2 regions of the Mesorhizobium sp. M0904 genome follow, and region 1 is predicted to be linked to the other one. Evidence: predicted binding sites of a transcription regulator. Region 1 holds the regulator's gene; the other holds the start of a gene.
The links. Region 1 encodes LexA, which represses DNA repair genes until DNA is damaged. Its sites were predicted from a motif close to TGTTCNNNNTGTGTTCNG; they were not measured.

Region 2: a site for LexA is predicted at 1,402-1,419, ahead of parE (DNA topoisomerase IV subunit B). Genes of this name have one in related genera too.

What each region holds. Positions count from the first base shown of each region.
Region 1 is NZ_JAMYOC010000008.1:193,184-200,478, forward strand. It holds gene trpC (indole-3-glycerol phosphate synthase TrpC) at 1-212, shown strand, start outside; gene moaC (cyclic pyranopterin monophosphate synthase MoaC) at 214-714, shown strand; gene NKH80_RS11305 (molybdopterin molybdotransferase MoeA) at 714-1,919, shown strand; gene NKH80_RS11310 (hormone-sensitive lipase) at 1,927-2,757, opposite strand; gene kynU (kynureninase) at 2,854-4,101, opposite strand; gene lexA (transcriptional repressor LexA) at 4,558-5,292, shown strand; gene NKH80_RS11325 (ComEC/Rec2 family competence protein) at 5,286-7,295, opposite strand, start outside.
Region 2 is NZ_JAMYOC010000010.1:9,402-16,696, forward strand. It holds gene NKH80_RS12300 (GGDEF domain-containing protein) at 46-1,215, opposite strand; gene parE (DNA topoisomerase IV subunit B) at 1,490-3,541, shown strand; gene NKH80_RS12310 (DUF2336 domain-containing protein) at 3,710-4,831, opposite strand; gene NKH80_RS12315 (MaoC family dehydratase) at 4,984-5,433, shown strand; gene NKH80_RS12320 (HpcH/HpaI aldolase/citrate lyase family protein) at 5,437-6,318, shown strand; gene NKH80_RS12325 (nitroreductase family protein) at 6,337-6,921, opposite strand; gene NKH80_RS12330 (RgsD C-terminal domain-containing protein) at 7,078-7,295, shown strand, end outside.

The DNA of each region.
Region 1 (7,295 bases):
GCCTCGAGACCTCGGAACGGCTGGTAGCGATGGTACCGGGCGGCCGCCTTCTAGTCAGTGAGAGCGGGATCTTTTCGCATGACGATTGCCGCCGGCTGGAGCGGAGCGGCATCGCTACTTTCCTGGTCGGCGAGAGCCTGATGCGTCAACAGGACGTGGCCGCGGCAACGCGCCTGCTGTTGACGGGCAAGGCGCCGGCAGAGGCGATCTGAGATGGCGGCCGCCCTCACCCATCTTGGCGCGCAGGGCGAAGCCAACATGGTCGATGTCGGCGACAAGGCTGAGACGGTGCGCACGGCAGTCGCGGAAGGTTTTGTCGCGATGCGGCCCGAGACGCTGGACATGATCCTCGCCGGCGACGCCAAGAAGGGCGACGTGCTGGGCACCGCGCGCATTGCCGGCATCATGGCGGCCAAGAAGACGCATGAACTGATCCCGCTCTGCCATCCGCTGCTGCTGACCAGGATATCTGTCGACATCGAGCCGGACGCAGCTTTGCCCGGCCTGAAGGTCACAGCATTGACCCGCGTCACCGGCAAAACCGGCGTTGAGATGGAGGCCCTGAGCGCCGTCTCGGTCGCTTGCCTGACCATCTACGACATGGCTAAGGCGGTCGACCGCGCAATGGTCATCTCCGGCATCAGGCTGGTTGAAAAGACCGGCGGCAAATCCGGCGACTACAAGATCACCGGGGCCACCGAGGCAGGCCGCTAATGGCGCTGGTCCCAGTTGCCGAGGCGCTCGAGCGCCTGCTGGACGGAGCAGTTGCGCTGCCGGGCGAACGTGTCGCGCTGCTGGATGCCGCCGACCGCGTGCTGGCGGAGCCGGTTGTGGCGCTCCGCACCCAGCCGCCGTTCAACGCCTCCGCCATGGACGGCTATGCCGTGCGGGCGGCCGACATCGCGTCCCTACCGGCAAGCCTTTCGGTGATCGGCATGGCGCCGGCCGGACGCGGCTTTGCCGGAACGGTGCAGCAGCGGCAGGCCGTGCGCATCTTTACCGGCGCGCCGCTTCCCGCAGGCACCGACACTATCGTTATCCAGGAGAACGTCCGCGACCTCGGCGGCGGCAAGGTCGAAGTGACAGAGCCGACGGTGCAGGGACGCAACATCCGCCGCCTTGGGCTCGATTTCGCCAAGGGCGATGTCCTGCTGCCCAAAGGCCGCCTGCTCGATTCGGCCGCCTTGTCGCTGGCGGCATCGGCCAACCACCCCGAGGTCGGCGTGGTCAAACGGCCGCTGGTCGCCATCATCGCCACCGGCGACGAATTGCTGCCGCCGGGCAGCGAGCTTGGCCCTGACCAGATCATCTCCTCCAACGCCTATGGTGTCGCTGCCGCCGCACAGTCGGTCGGTGCGCTGGCGCTCGACCTCGGTATCGCGCCGGACCGCAGGGAGGCGATCGCGGCATTGGTTGAAAAGGCCGTGAAGGCTGGCGCGAACGTCATCGTCACGCTGGGCGGTGCCTCGGTCGGCGACCACGACTTCGTCCATGACGTGCTGACCGGGCAAGGCATGACGCTCGATTTCTGGAAGATCGCCATGCGACCGGGCAAGCCGCTGATGTTCGGGCGGCTGGGCGACATTCGCTGCATCGGCCTGCCCGGCAATCCCGTGGCGAGTCTGGTGTGTGCTCAGCTCTTCCTGAAGCCGCTGCTGGCCCGGCTCGGCGGCCGCGCCTTTCAGCAGGATATCCGTCGGGCAGGGCTCGGTGCTGCCATGCCGGCCAACGATCTCAGGCAAGATTATGTGCGGGCTGTTGTCACAGACGATGCCGGTGCGCTCGTGGCGACGCCGTTCGGCATCCAGGACTCCTCGATGCTGAAAATGCTGGCCGATGCCAACGGGCTGATCGTCCGCGCGCCGTTCGCGCCTGCTGCGGCGGCGGGCTCCCCCTGCGACGTGCTGATGCTACGCTGAACCTGCCTCACTCCGAGATCAAGGTCCGGGTCAGCGGATGGTCTGGATCGGCCAAACCGTCGATGATGTTGAAATGATGCCGGTCAGGCTCGACCACGGAGCTGGTCGCGGCACCCAGGCCGATCCAGATGTTGGCCAGCAACGCGCTCTGGCGCAGGAATTCGGCTCGCTCGCCGCCGCCGGCCCAACAGGTCAGGCGGGCCTTGTCCATCGGGCGCAGCAGCACCGGACTTTCGGCCTGCGCCTCGGCCTTATCGATCGCCAGCGTCTCGTTCATGCCGGTGCGCATGATCGGGCGCAAATCATGCACCCCCGAGATCGACACCACGTGACGAACGCGCCGGACCACTTCGGGCGCCAGCGGCGTCGTCCTGGTAACCATCCGGCTAACAAGATGGCCGCCGGCCGAGTGCCCGGTCAGCATCAGCGGCCCTGCGACCATCGCCGCCGCCTTGCCTATCGCCGCGCCGACTTCTTTGACGATGCTGCCAATGCGTATCTGCGGACAGAGCGTGTAGGACGGCATGGCAACTGCATAGCCGCGATCAACAGCCCCCGCGGCAAGATGTGACCAGAAACTCTTGTCGAATGCCATCCAGTAGCCGCCATGGACGAACACCACGACCCCCTTCGGCTTGGTGGCCGGCAGGAAAAGATCGAGCCGGTTGCGTGGGTTGTCGCCATAGGCCAGGTCGAGCCGCGCCCTGCCCTCGGTCGAAAGCGCGTCGCGGAAAACCTGCGCGGGCTCGACCCAGGCCGCCGGCCAGCGATCGCTGCCGGCTATGTTGGCGCCGTTGGCATAGGCGTTGTCCCAATCGGCAATGTGACGTTCGAACACCCTGCGCCCTCCCTGGCAATATGGCCTTGCAACCTGGCCGCGAGCATCGCGCGGCGCGTCGTCGCCAGCCTCACGATTCCAGCTCTCGCATCAATCTCAAGTGACAGCCGCCTTGATGGCGAAGCGCGCATCCTTCCACGCACCGGTGCGCAGGATCTCCTCAAGCACTTCGACGGCCTGCCAAACATCGGCATAGCCGACATAGAGCGGGGTGAAGCCGAAGCGCATGGTCGATGGCGCGCGAAAATCGCCGATCACGCCACGTTCGATCAGCGCGCGCATGATCTGATAGCCATGCTCATGCATGAATGAAATCTGGCTGCCGCGTTTTTCTCCATCGCGCGTGCTTTCGAGCGTGAGGTCGTAAGTGCCGCACTTTGCCTCGACAAGCTCGATGAACAGATCGGCCAGTGCGATGCTCTTCTTGCGCACCGCAGTCATGTCGACATCGTCCCAGATGTCGAGCGCGCCCTTCAGCGTGCGCATCGAAAGGATCGGCTGGGTGCCGCACAGAAACCGGCGGATGCCGGTGCCGGCCGCATAGCCTGGCTCGAAGGCGAAGGGCCGTGCATGGCCCCACCAGCCGGTGAGCGGCTGCTGGATGTCGGCAAGATGCCGCTCAGCCGCATAGATGAAGGCAGGCGCGCCCGGTCCGCCATTCAGATATTTGTAGGTGCAGCCAACGGCAAAATCGGCGTTGGCTTTGTCGAGCTCGACTGGCATCGCGCCGGCGGTGTGGCAGAGATCCCAGACGATCATCGCCCCGGCTTCCTGGGCCCTGCGCGTCAGCGCCGGCATGTCGCGCAGTTCGCCCGATTTGTAGTTGACGTGGTTGACCAGCACCACGGCGGTGCGATCGTCGATCAGCTCCTCGATGGTCGGCGCGTCGACCGCCGAGAGGCGCAGCAGCGCATCTTTTCGCGTCGAAACCACACCCTCAGCCATGTAGAGTTCTGTCGGAAAACTATCGCCCTCGGCGACGATGACCTGCCGCTCCGGTCGCATGGCCATGGCGGCGTGCAGCAGCTTGTAGATGTTGACCGACGTCGTATCGCAGACCACCGTCTGGCCGACCGCGGCACCGATCAGGCGCCCGAGCTGGTCGCCAAGTTCAAGCGGCATGTTGAACCAGCCGGCCGTGTTCCATGCGCGGATGAGATCATGCGACCATTCTTCGGTCGCGGCCTTGTACAATTCATCGAAAGCGGGCCGTGAAGCAGCTCCTAGCGAATTGCCGTCGAGATAGATCACTCCTTGCGGCAAGACAAAGCGGTCGCGCATCGCGCCCAGCGGATCCGCGGCATCCATCGCCTTTACGGCCACGAGATCGGGAATTCCCGTCATGATTTGCCTGCTCCCCCAAAAAATCCAACGCAACGCCGGACACGCATCAACTGTTCTTCTGTTCTTCCATTACCTGGTTGCGCGTAGCAAGGCTCCACCGGCGAGAAGCAGCCTGACCAGGCGGTGGAAACCTGGAGTTAGCCCGAGGTTGGCGTTTTGAGTTCGTTTCGTTCACGGCGCATTGACCAAACCGCACAGTCGATAGGGGTTCACTTCCGTGCCCTTTGCCGACCGACGGCCGATGCCAGTGCCGCCTTCTAGGAGGCGAGAACGGCGCAAACGAAAGCAGAATCAAGGCGATGAGGCTCGCGGCGGCGAAAATACGGTACGCCGGTAGGGGACGTCGTTTGTTTCCCGAGCCTTAACGCATTCATTAAACTTTAAACAGTTGCGGAACACAACTGGAACAGATAGTGTCTGTTCTGGGTTTGTTTTCTGATTCTGTTGGGGGTCGCTATGCTGACACGCAAACAACACGAACTGCTTATGTTCATCCACGAAAGGTTGAAGGAAAGCGGTATCCCACCTTCCTTCGACGAGATGAAGGAAGCGCTCGACCTGGCTTCCAAATCCGGAATCCACCGACTGATTACGGCGCTGGAGGAGCGCGGCTTCATTCGCCGTTTGCCCAACCGGGCCCGTGCACTGGAGGTGCTACGCCTGCCTGACTCGATCGCCCCCGGCCTCAATGCGGCACGCAAGTTCTCGCCGAGTGTCATCCAGGGCAGTCTTGGGCAAGGTGCCCCTCGGCAGGGAAAGCCGACATCGTCGCGCGTCCCTGCAGCCGGCAATGACGACGATGTCGTCGCCGCCGTTTCGATCCCGGTAATGGGCCGCATCGCCGCTGGTGTGCCGATCGATGCTATCCAGCACCAGACGCATTCGATTTCGGTGCCGCCGGATATGATCATGGGCGGCGAGCATTATGCGCTCGAGGTCAAAGGCGATTCGATGATCGAGGCTGGCATTTTCGACGGCGACACGGTGATCATCCGCAACGCCGATACGGCGAGCCCCGGTGAGATCGTGGTGGCCCTGGTCGACGAGGAGGAAGCGACGCTGAAGCGGTTCCGCCGCAAGGGCGCCTCGATCGCCCTGGAGGCCGCCAATCCGGCCTACGAGACGCGCATCTTTGGACCAGACAGGGTCAAGGTGCAGGGCAAGCTCGTTGGGCTGATCCGCCGCTACTGAGTTGCGCCCTTGGTGCCGGCTTTTGGATTGTCGGCCCGGTATGGCGGCAGGCCGCGCGCCGCGCGTGAAAATTTCCGCTGCACGTGCCAGGGCCGGTATGATTTTTCGACGGCGAAGCGGATTTCGGCGCGTGTTGCCGCTTGTGGATCGAAATAGACGGCCGCACTTCCCGCGCGCGCCAGTTGCCGTTTGGTGACGACGAGGACCAGCCGGTCGTAGTAGCAGGGATTATGGGCGGTGGCGTCGTCGATGACGATCAAGCTGGCGAAGGCGCAGGCTGGCCGTGCGGTATCGCGGTCCTTGGCTTGCGCAATGATCGCGCCGGATGGATGCCTGGCGAGGCAGAGACCGTCCGTGCAAATGAACGGCATGCCCGGCGGTAGGTCGGCCGGATCGGCAATGTCGAATTGCGGATCGTTCTTTCCAGGTGTTTCCGGCGCGACGATAGCCTCTGATGTGAGCGCGCGTTTCCAGTTGTCGATGGTGAACTCATTCGGGCGTGCCCGGTTGACCGCGAGCTCACCGCTGCCGATCGGCAGCGCGACCAGCCGTGCGTCCTCCGAGATCAATACGTCGGGTACGCGCGTCTGGGTTGTCGTTAGCAAGCCGGCGAGCGCAAAAGGAATTGCCGCGAGCCGCAACCAGGTCGTCGCCATGCTGGCAACGACGAGGGCGATCGTCACCAAAAGGACGGATCTCAGCGAAATCAGCCCCACCGCATCGATTGGCGAGCGCTCGGAGATCCACCCGGACAGGGCGATCATCGCCGTCAGCCCTTTGCCCATCACGTATAGGAAAGGCCCATCCGCGCCGAACGGCATCGCCAGCGCGCTGAGCACGGCGAAGGGCATGACGACCAGTGAGACGATGGGCATGATGGCCAGATTGGCGAACAGGCTGAGCGGCGCCACGCGCTGGAAATGCCATAGGGCGAAAAGCGCCGTGGCGCTCCCTGCAATGATCGAGGTCATCGCCAGGCCGCCCATGCCCAGCAGGACCTTTCGCGTGGCGAGGCGTAGCGGCGACCGCCGCGGCGGCGGCGTGGTGGCCCTGCCGGCGCGGTAGTCGGACCAGCCGGCATAGGCGCCGACAAGGGCCGCCGTCGCGGCGAAGGACATCTGGAAGCTCGGACCGACCACCTCGTGTGGCGACACCAGAATGACCGCGATGGCCGAGATCGCCAGGTTGCGCATGGTGAGCGCGGCCCGGTCGAACAGCACGGCGATAAGCATCACCGCCAGCATGATGAAGCTGCGTTCGGCCGCTACCACAATGCCGGAAAAGACGAGGTAGGCCGCAATCGAAAAAAGCGCGGCGGCCGCGGCATATTTCTTGACCGGCCGTCGCGATGAGAAATCGGGAAACAGCGCAAAGGCGCCGCGTAGCAGCGCCATGATGGTGCCGGCGACCAACGCCATATGCAGCCCCGAGATAGAGATGATGTGATAAATGCCTGTACGCCGCATCGCTTCGTTGATCTCCTCGGGAATGCCTGCGCGCACGCCGACGATCAGCGCAGCAGCAATCTCGCCCTCGGCGCCGCCGATGCGGCTGCGGATATGGTCGGCGATGGATTCGCGCGCGTCTTCGATCGCGGAAGAAAGCCGCGCGGCAAGCGGCATGCTGCTCGACGACACGACTTTCGGATTGCCGAGAAAAAAGCCGCTGCCGCCGATACCGGCGAAATAGCTGTCGAAGGAGAAATCATAGCTGTCGGGCCGCACCGGGCCGGTCGGCGGCAGCAGCCGCACATAGCCGGTGATCTCGGAACCGGCGGCCAGCTCATCCGGTATCTTCATCGCCGAAACGCGGACCCGTTCCGGCATGTAGCGCAGCGTCGGCCTGGCGGTTGAGATCACATCGATTGTCAGCCGGATGCGGCCGCTAGCCATGGGTTCGTACGATACGACGCGACCCGTCAGCCGCGTCGAGATTTCAGAACCGAGCACATGCGTCCCGACACGCCAGGTCTCGAACTTGGCGGCAAGCACGCCAAGCACGCA
Region 2 (7,295 bases), on a different contig from region 1:
GTTTCCGACAAGATCATGGGTCTAACAAGAAGATAGAAACCCCAATCAGGCAGAACGCAAGGCCGGCCCGTCGGCCTTGCTCGCCCGGTCCCGGACGACGACGCGATTTCGCCCGGCGCGCTTTGCCGCATAGAGTGCCGCGTCGGCTTCGGCCAGCACATCGTCGAGACCGGTGCCGTTTGTTCCACCAAAGCCGATGCCGCCGCTGACTGTGCTTCGCAACGGACCAAGTTGTGTGGCCACGACTTCCGTGCCGAAGGCGACGCTGATCTTGCTCGCAATGTCATAGGCCTTCTCCTCCGTCATCCGCGACATTACGAGCACGAACTCCTCGCCGCCCAACCGGAACGCGTCGACGCCGGCCCTGGCGTATTTCCTGATGACGGCGGCAAAGCGGCGCAGAACCTGGTCGCCGACCGGATGACCGAAAACGTCGTTCGTTCTCTTGAAATGGTCGAGGTCGAACATGGCGACGGACATGAACGGACCGAAGACCCGCTCGCCGTAGAGTGCCGTCAACGCCCGCCGGTTCATCAGCCCGGTCAATGGATCGGTCATCGTCTCGGCCTTCAATTCGATCTGCGCCTGCAAATGGTGCAGGGAGAGCGTCAATGCGCCGAGCCCGGTCATGCAGGCGACAGCCACGACGGAATTCACCCGCTCGGCCCAATTGTCGGGCGCAACACCCAGCACCCATTGCCCCTTGACCAGCAGGACCGCGCCGCAAAGTCCGAACGACAGCGCACAGACGCCGCTCAGGAACGAGACGACCAGCAATATCCGTCGATCGTGACCACCCTCAATCCAGAACATCACCCCGATGAGCGAGAGCAGCGCCGTTACCGTCGCGTAGGTGACGATGAAGCCGACACCATCAAACCCGAGATACGTCGCGCCCGCGCAAACAGCCGTCGCAACCAAGGTCGGCAAGATGGCGCGCCTGTAATCGCCTATGCCGAGATATTGCATGGCCGACAGGCAGATAATCAGGAAACCGAGGCTGAGAAGCGCAAGCACGATCTGGCAGAGCCAGGCGCTTGGATCCCTGGTGTAATGCCAGAACAGCACCACATGTGCGACGAGCACGAGAATGCCGCACGCCACCGTCAGCACAAAGCGTGCCTGTGGCGCGGTGAACCAGATCGCAAACATGGTGATGCTAAGGCACGTGCCCGACAGCGCCGCCGCGAGCAGGAGCGAACTGTAATCCAACATGCGTAAGCGACAGCCTCGTGAGCGTTCCGCTGCATTCTAGGTCAGCGACAGTCCGCAAATACCGTTTTTTCAGCCAGTCTTCCGGCGTAACCTTCGGACAAGGTTTACAAAGCGTCGATGCTCCAAGCTTCGACCCCATTTCCGCCGCTTGGCTGTCGAATGGTTTTGCAGTAAGAGGCTCTATCCTCGAACGTAACAGGAACCTCCGTCGCCTGCCCGCGAAAAGCGTGGCAGTATCGGGTGGTGATTCGCAGCATCGGAATCCAGGACCGGCATGGACGACAACAACGATCTTTTCGCCAAATTGGACAAGCAGCCGCAGCCGGCTCGCGCCGCCACGCGCCCGGCCGATCCGCTGGTGCAGGCGGCGAAGCGGCCGGCGCCCCGCGACGCCAGCGAGAGTTACAGTGCCGCCGACATCGAGGTGCTGGAGGGGCTGGAGCCGGTGCGCCGCCGCCCGGGCATGTACATTGGCGGCACCGACGACAAGGCGATGCACCATCTGTTCGCCGAGGTCATCGACAACTCGATGGACGAGGCGGTCGCCGGCCATGCGACCTTCATCGATGTCGAGCTTTCCGCCGACGGATATCTGTCAGTCACCGACAACGGCCGCGGCATTCCGGTCGATCCCCACCCGAAATTCAAGAAGCCGGCGCTTGAACTCATCATGACGACGCTGCATTCAGGCGGCAAGTTCGACAGCAAGGTCTACGAGACGTCCGGCGGCCTGCACGGTGTCGGAGTTTCCGTCGTCAACGCGCTGTCCGACCATCTCGAGGTCGAGGTCGCGATTGGGCGCAAGCTCTATCGCCAGCGCTTCTCACGAGGCGTTCCGGTGACCGGCCTTGAGCAGCTCGGCGACGTGCACAACCGGCGCGGCACGAAGATTCGCTTCCATCCAGACGAGCAGATTTTCGGCAAGGGCGCGGCGTTCGAGCCGGCGCGGCTCTACCGCATGGCGCTGTCAAAGGCTTATCTGTTCGGCGGTGTCGAAATCCGCTGGACCTGCGATCCCTCGCTGATCAGGGAAAAGGACACGACGCCGGCCAAGGCCGAATTCCATTTTCCGGGCGGGCTCAAGGATTATCTGAAAGCCTCGCTCGGCGACGAATTCCAGGTCACCCGTGAAATGTTCGCCGGCAAGAGCGAGAAGCAGGGCGGTCACGGTTCGCTCGAATGGGCCGTGACCTGGTTCGGCGGCGACGGTTTTATCAATTCCTATTGCAATACCATCCCGACCGCGGAGGGCGGCACGCATGAGGCTGGGTTCCGCAACGTGCTGACGCGCGGCTTGCGCGCCTACGCCGATCTGGTCGGCAACAAGCGCGCCTCGATCGTCACTTCCGAGGATGTGATGATCTCGGCGGCGGGCATGCTGTCGGTGTTCATCCGCGAACCGGAATTCGTCGGCCAGACCAAGGACAGGCTGGCGACGATCGAGGCGATCCGCATCGTCGAAAGCGCCATCCGCGACCCGTTCGACCACTGGCTGGCCGACAATCCGCAGGAGGCCTCGAAACTGCTCGAATGGGTGATCGCGCGCGCCGACGAACGGGTGCGCCGCCGCCAGGAAAAGGAAGTGTCGCGCAAGAGTGCGGTGCGCAAGCTGCGCCTGCCCGGCAAGCTCGCCGACTGCACACAGAATGCCGCCGCCGGCGCCGAGCTCTTTATCGTCGAGGGCGATTCGGCCGGCGGTTCGGCAAAGCAGGCGCGCGACCGCGCCAGCCAGGCGGTGCTGCCGCTGCGCGGCAAGATCCTCAACGTCGCCAGTGCCGGCAGCGACAAGCTTGCCGGCAACCAGCAGATATCCGACCTGATCCAGGCCTTGGGCTGCGGCACGCGCTCGAAATACCGCGACGAGGACCTGCGTTACGACCGGGTCATCATCATGACCGATGCCGATGTCGACGGCGCCCATATCGCCTCGCTGCTGATCACCTTTTTCTACCAGGAGATGCCAAACCTGGTCCGCGGCGGCCATCTCTACCTGGCGGTCCCGCCGCTTTATTCGATCCGCCAAGGCGGCAAGGTCGGCTATGCCCGCAACGACGCGCATAAGGACGAACTCCTGCGCACCGAATTCACCGGGCGCGGCAAGGTCGAGATCGGCCGCTTCAAGGGGCTGGGCGAAATGATGGCCGCCCAGCTCAAGGAAACCACCATGGACCCGAGAAAGCGCACGCTGCTCAGGGTCGATGTGATCGACGCCGAGGCGGCGACCAAGGATGCTGTCGACGCACTGATGGGCACCAAGCCCGAGGCCCGTTTCCGCTTCATCCAGGAACGCGCGGAATTCGCCGAGACGGAAGTGCTGGATATCTGAGCGTCTTCTGCCAGGTGAGCCACAGACGGCGGTTGTTGCTACCCGGATATTTTCGCGAAGGACGAGGCCTGGAACGGTTCAGCGTTCACGGAAACGCCGAACCGCTCTTTCCTTTGTTCTAAAGCAATTCCGGACGGAAAACCGCTTCACAGTTTTCCTGGAATTGCTTTAGGCAGCCGCGATCGCCAGCGCGTGCCCGCGCGCGTTCTCGCGCAACGCGTCGAGATGGATCGACTTGATCAGCCCGGCGAGATCGCCCGCGGCGGACTGCCCGCCCAATTCCTTCAGCATCAGCCAGCTGACTTCCTGCACGCCGGCGAGGCGTTTGCCATTGGCGACCTCGCGCCAGACCTTCAGCGCGCGCAGGATGATGGCGTGGGTGGCGGCGGCAAGCCCGGCACTGCGGAACAGTGCCTGCAGCGCCACGTCATGGCCGCCGGCCAGCAGTGCTCTCACCCGTTGTTCGGATTGCTGGCTGAGCGCGACCAGGGCCGAACCAAAGAAGTCGACCTTGCCGTGCGCGATGGTGCGGATGACGAAGCTTGCGGTCAGGTCACCGCGCAGACGCAGATGTTCGACAAGCGCTGTATGTTCCTCGGCACGCGTGCCTTCGATCAATGTCACGGAAGCCTTGACGCAGGCATCGCGCGTGACGCGCTCGGCTCTTGCGGCGCCCATCAGCCCCAGCACCAGCGGCGAGCCCTTGAGCGTCTCGCCCACTTTGACCAGCAGCAAATGCCGACAATCGGCGGGCAGGCGCGCGTCGGCAATCAGCGCCTCGCGCACCAGAGGCAGATGGCCGTGCCGCTCGGCCATGCGCCGAAAGCTGATCGATGCGATGTCGGCGCCGCTGTTGGCGAGCAACGTGGTGCAGGCCTCCGGCTCGCCGATCTCGGCGATCGCCGCCGCAACCGACATCGACACCCGCGGCCGGTCGGCGATCACCTTCTGCGTCGCTTTCTGGCCGCCGGCAACCCGATCGATCAGGTCGGCATCAGTAAGCAGTGGCGACCGCGCCAGCACCAGGGCTGCGACTTCCGGCTGGTCCGAGGCCAGCGCGCTGACGATCTGCGGCGGCGCATGATGGCTCATGGAAAGCGCGTCGGCGATCGCCAGTCGCACCTTCGAGGATGCGTCATCGAGCAGCAATGTCAGCGCCGCCTCAGCAGCGCAGCGGTCCTCGAAAGGCAGGTCCGAATCGACATAGGCGCGAGCAAGTGCGCTTGCCGCTGCAACGCGCTCCGACACCTTCGCCGTGTGGATCCATTTCAGGAAATGCGAAACGACCATGTCGCCTGCTTACGCCCTTTGCCAGAACGCTTCTGGCCCCTGTCGCGACCGTAGGCACAAATGGTTTACGAACGGTTCACCATGTTCGTTAACTGGCTTGCGAGCCCGGTATGCAACGCCTATCAACCCTTAGGCAGCAGAGGAGATCGACCATGGCCGGGCTTTATCTTGAGGAGTTCGCTGTCGGCCAAGTGTTCAAGCACACGCTGCGCAAGACCGTGACCGAAAGCGACAATATGCTGTTTTCGGTGATGACGCTGAACCCGCAGCCGCTGCACATCGATTTCGATTTCGCCGCCAAGAGCGAATGGGGCAAGCCGCTGGTCAATTCGCTGTTCACGCTTGGCCTGATGATCGGCATCTCGGTCAACGACATCACCGTCGGCACCACCATCGCCAATCTCGGCATGAAGGAGACAGTGTTTCCGCACCCCGTCTTCCACGGCGACACCATTCGCGTCGAGACCACGGTGGTTTCGGTGCGCGACTCCAGGTCCAAACCGGACCGCGGTATCGTCGAGTTCGAGCATCGCGCCTATAACCAGAACGACATGCTGGTTGCCAAATGCACGAGGCAAGCCATGATGATGAAAAAGGCGTAGCCGATGCGTTCTTTGCTCTTCGTCCCCGGCGATTCGGAAAAGAAGCTGGAAAAGGGCTTTGGCGTGGGTGCCGACGTGGTCATCGTCGATCTCGAGGATTCGATTGCCCCGCAGAACAAGGGGCTGGCGCGCGACACAGCGGCGCGTTTCATCGCCGGGCACAGGCACCAAACCAGCTCCGTGATCTATGTGCGCGTCAACGATCTTTCGACCGGACTGACCGACGACGATCTGGCGGCGCTCGTGCCGGCAAAACCAGACGGCATCATGCTGCCTAAGTCGAACAGCGGATTGGATGTCCAGCATCTCTCGGCCAAGCTCAGGGTGCACGAAGCTGAAAGCGGCCTGCCCGATGGAGCTATAAAGATCCTACCGATCATCACAGAAACGGCCGCAGGGGTCTTGGCCGCAGCGACCTACGCCCGTGCAAGCGCGCGGCTTGTCGGCGTCACCTGGGGGGCGGAAGATTTGTCGGCGGCGATCGGCGCGCACGCGACGCGCGACGCGAATGGCCGCTACACGGATGTGTTCCGCCTCGCCCGCACCATGACCATGCTTGCCGCAAGTGCCGCGGAAGTCGCGGCAATCGACACCGTCTTTCCGGACTTTCGCGACATGGCGGGCTTCGAGGCCGAATGCGCCGAGGCCGAGCGCGACGGTTTCACCGGCAAGATGGCGATCCATCCGGCGCAGGTGCCGGTCATCAACGCCGCCTTCACGCCTTCGGCGCAAGCGGTGACAAGCGCCCTGGCGATCGTCGAGGCCTTTAAGGCGGCGGGAAACCCCGGCGTCGTCGGAATCGACGGCAAGATGTACGACCGTCCGCATCTAAAACTGGCCGAGCGGCTCCTGGCGCGGGCCGGGGTAGCTGGGCTTGGCGTTTAGGTCTGTTCCGCGCCGAAATTATCCCACCCACGGCCCTGAATAATCGGCATAGAGCTTTGCGGGATCGGGCCGTGGCCGCTCCGGTGCCGGCCCCTGGTAGGAGCCGATATGGACGAAGCCTACGACCCGCTCATGTGGCGCCAGGCCGAGGATCGCCCTGCCCTCGGGCACGTCGGAATACCAGTTGCTGATCATGTTGGTGCCGTAGCCCAGCGCATTGGCGGCGAGCATCAGGTTCATCGCGGCCATGCCGCCGGACAGGAACATCTCCCATTGCGGGATCTTTGGATTTTCCCTGGGGATCGAGATCACGCCGATAACCAGCGGCGCCCGCGAAAAGCGCGCCAATTCCTGGTTGCGGCGGCCTTCCGGCAGCGGCCCTTCACGCTGTTCGGCAAGTGCCGCCAGCTTCTTGCCGATCTCGATGCGAGCTTCGCCGCGATACAAGATGAAACGCCAGGGCTCCAGCCGGCCATGGTCCGGCACCCGCGAGGCTGCGGCGATCATCGTCGCGATCTCCGCATCGCCGGGTGCCGGTTCTTTCAAATCCGGGATCGGCGCGGAATTTCGGGTCAGCAGGAAATCGATGATCGGCGACGCCATGGGCGCAAGTCTCCTGGAATTTGAGCTGAAGCGCACCATCGGGACATCGGGCGGCTTGGGCATTGGCGCGGCGCGCCGGACAAAGAGCCGTGTAGCAGAAGCCGACCGGACTCTTAAGCCTTGAAATTGCCACCGCCTTGGGCTTCAACGCAAGGCATGTTTGAGGGGACATTGCGTCTTTTCCTGATATGGCTCGCTGCCGCACTGTTGATGGTGCCGGTTTCGCTCGCCGTCGCCCAGGATGTGGACGGCCTCGGCGAACTGAAACTTCCCGGAATTTCGGGCTATGCGCCTCCGAAAAGCGAGACATCGCTGGTGTTGGGGAGCAGCGGGGCAATCACGCTGTCGGCGCAATTGACAGACAAGGGCGCCGA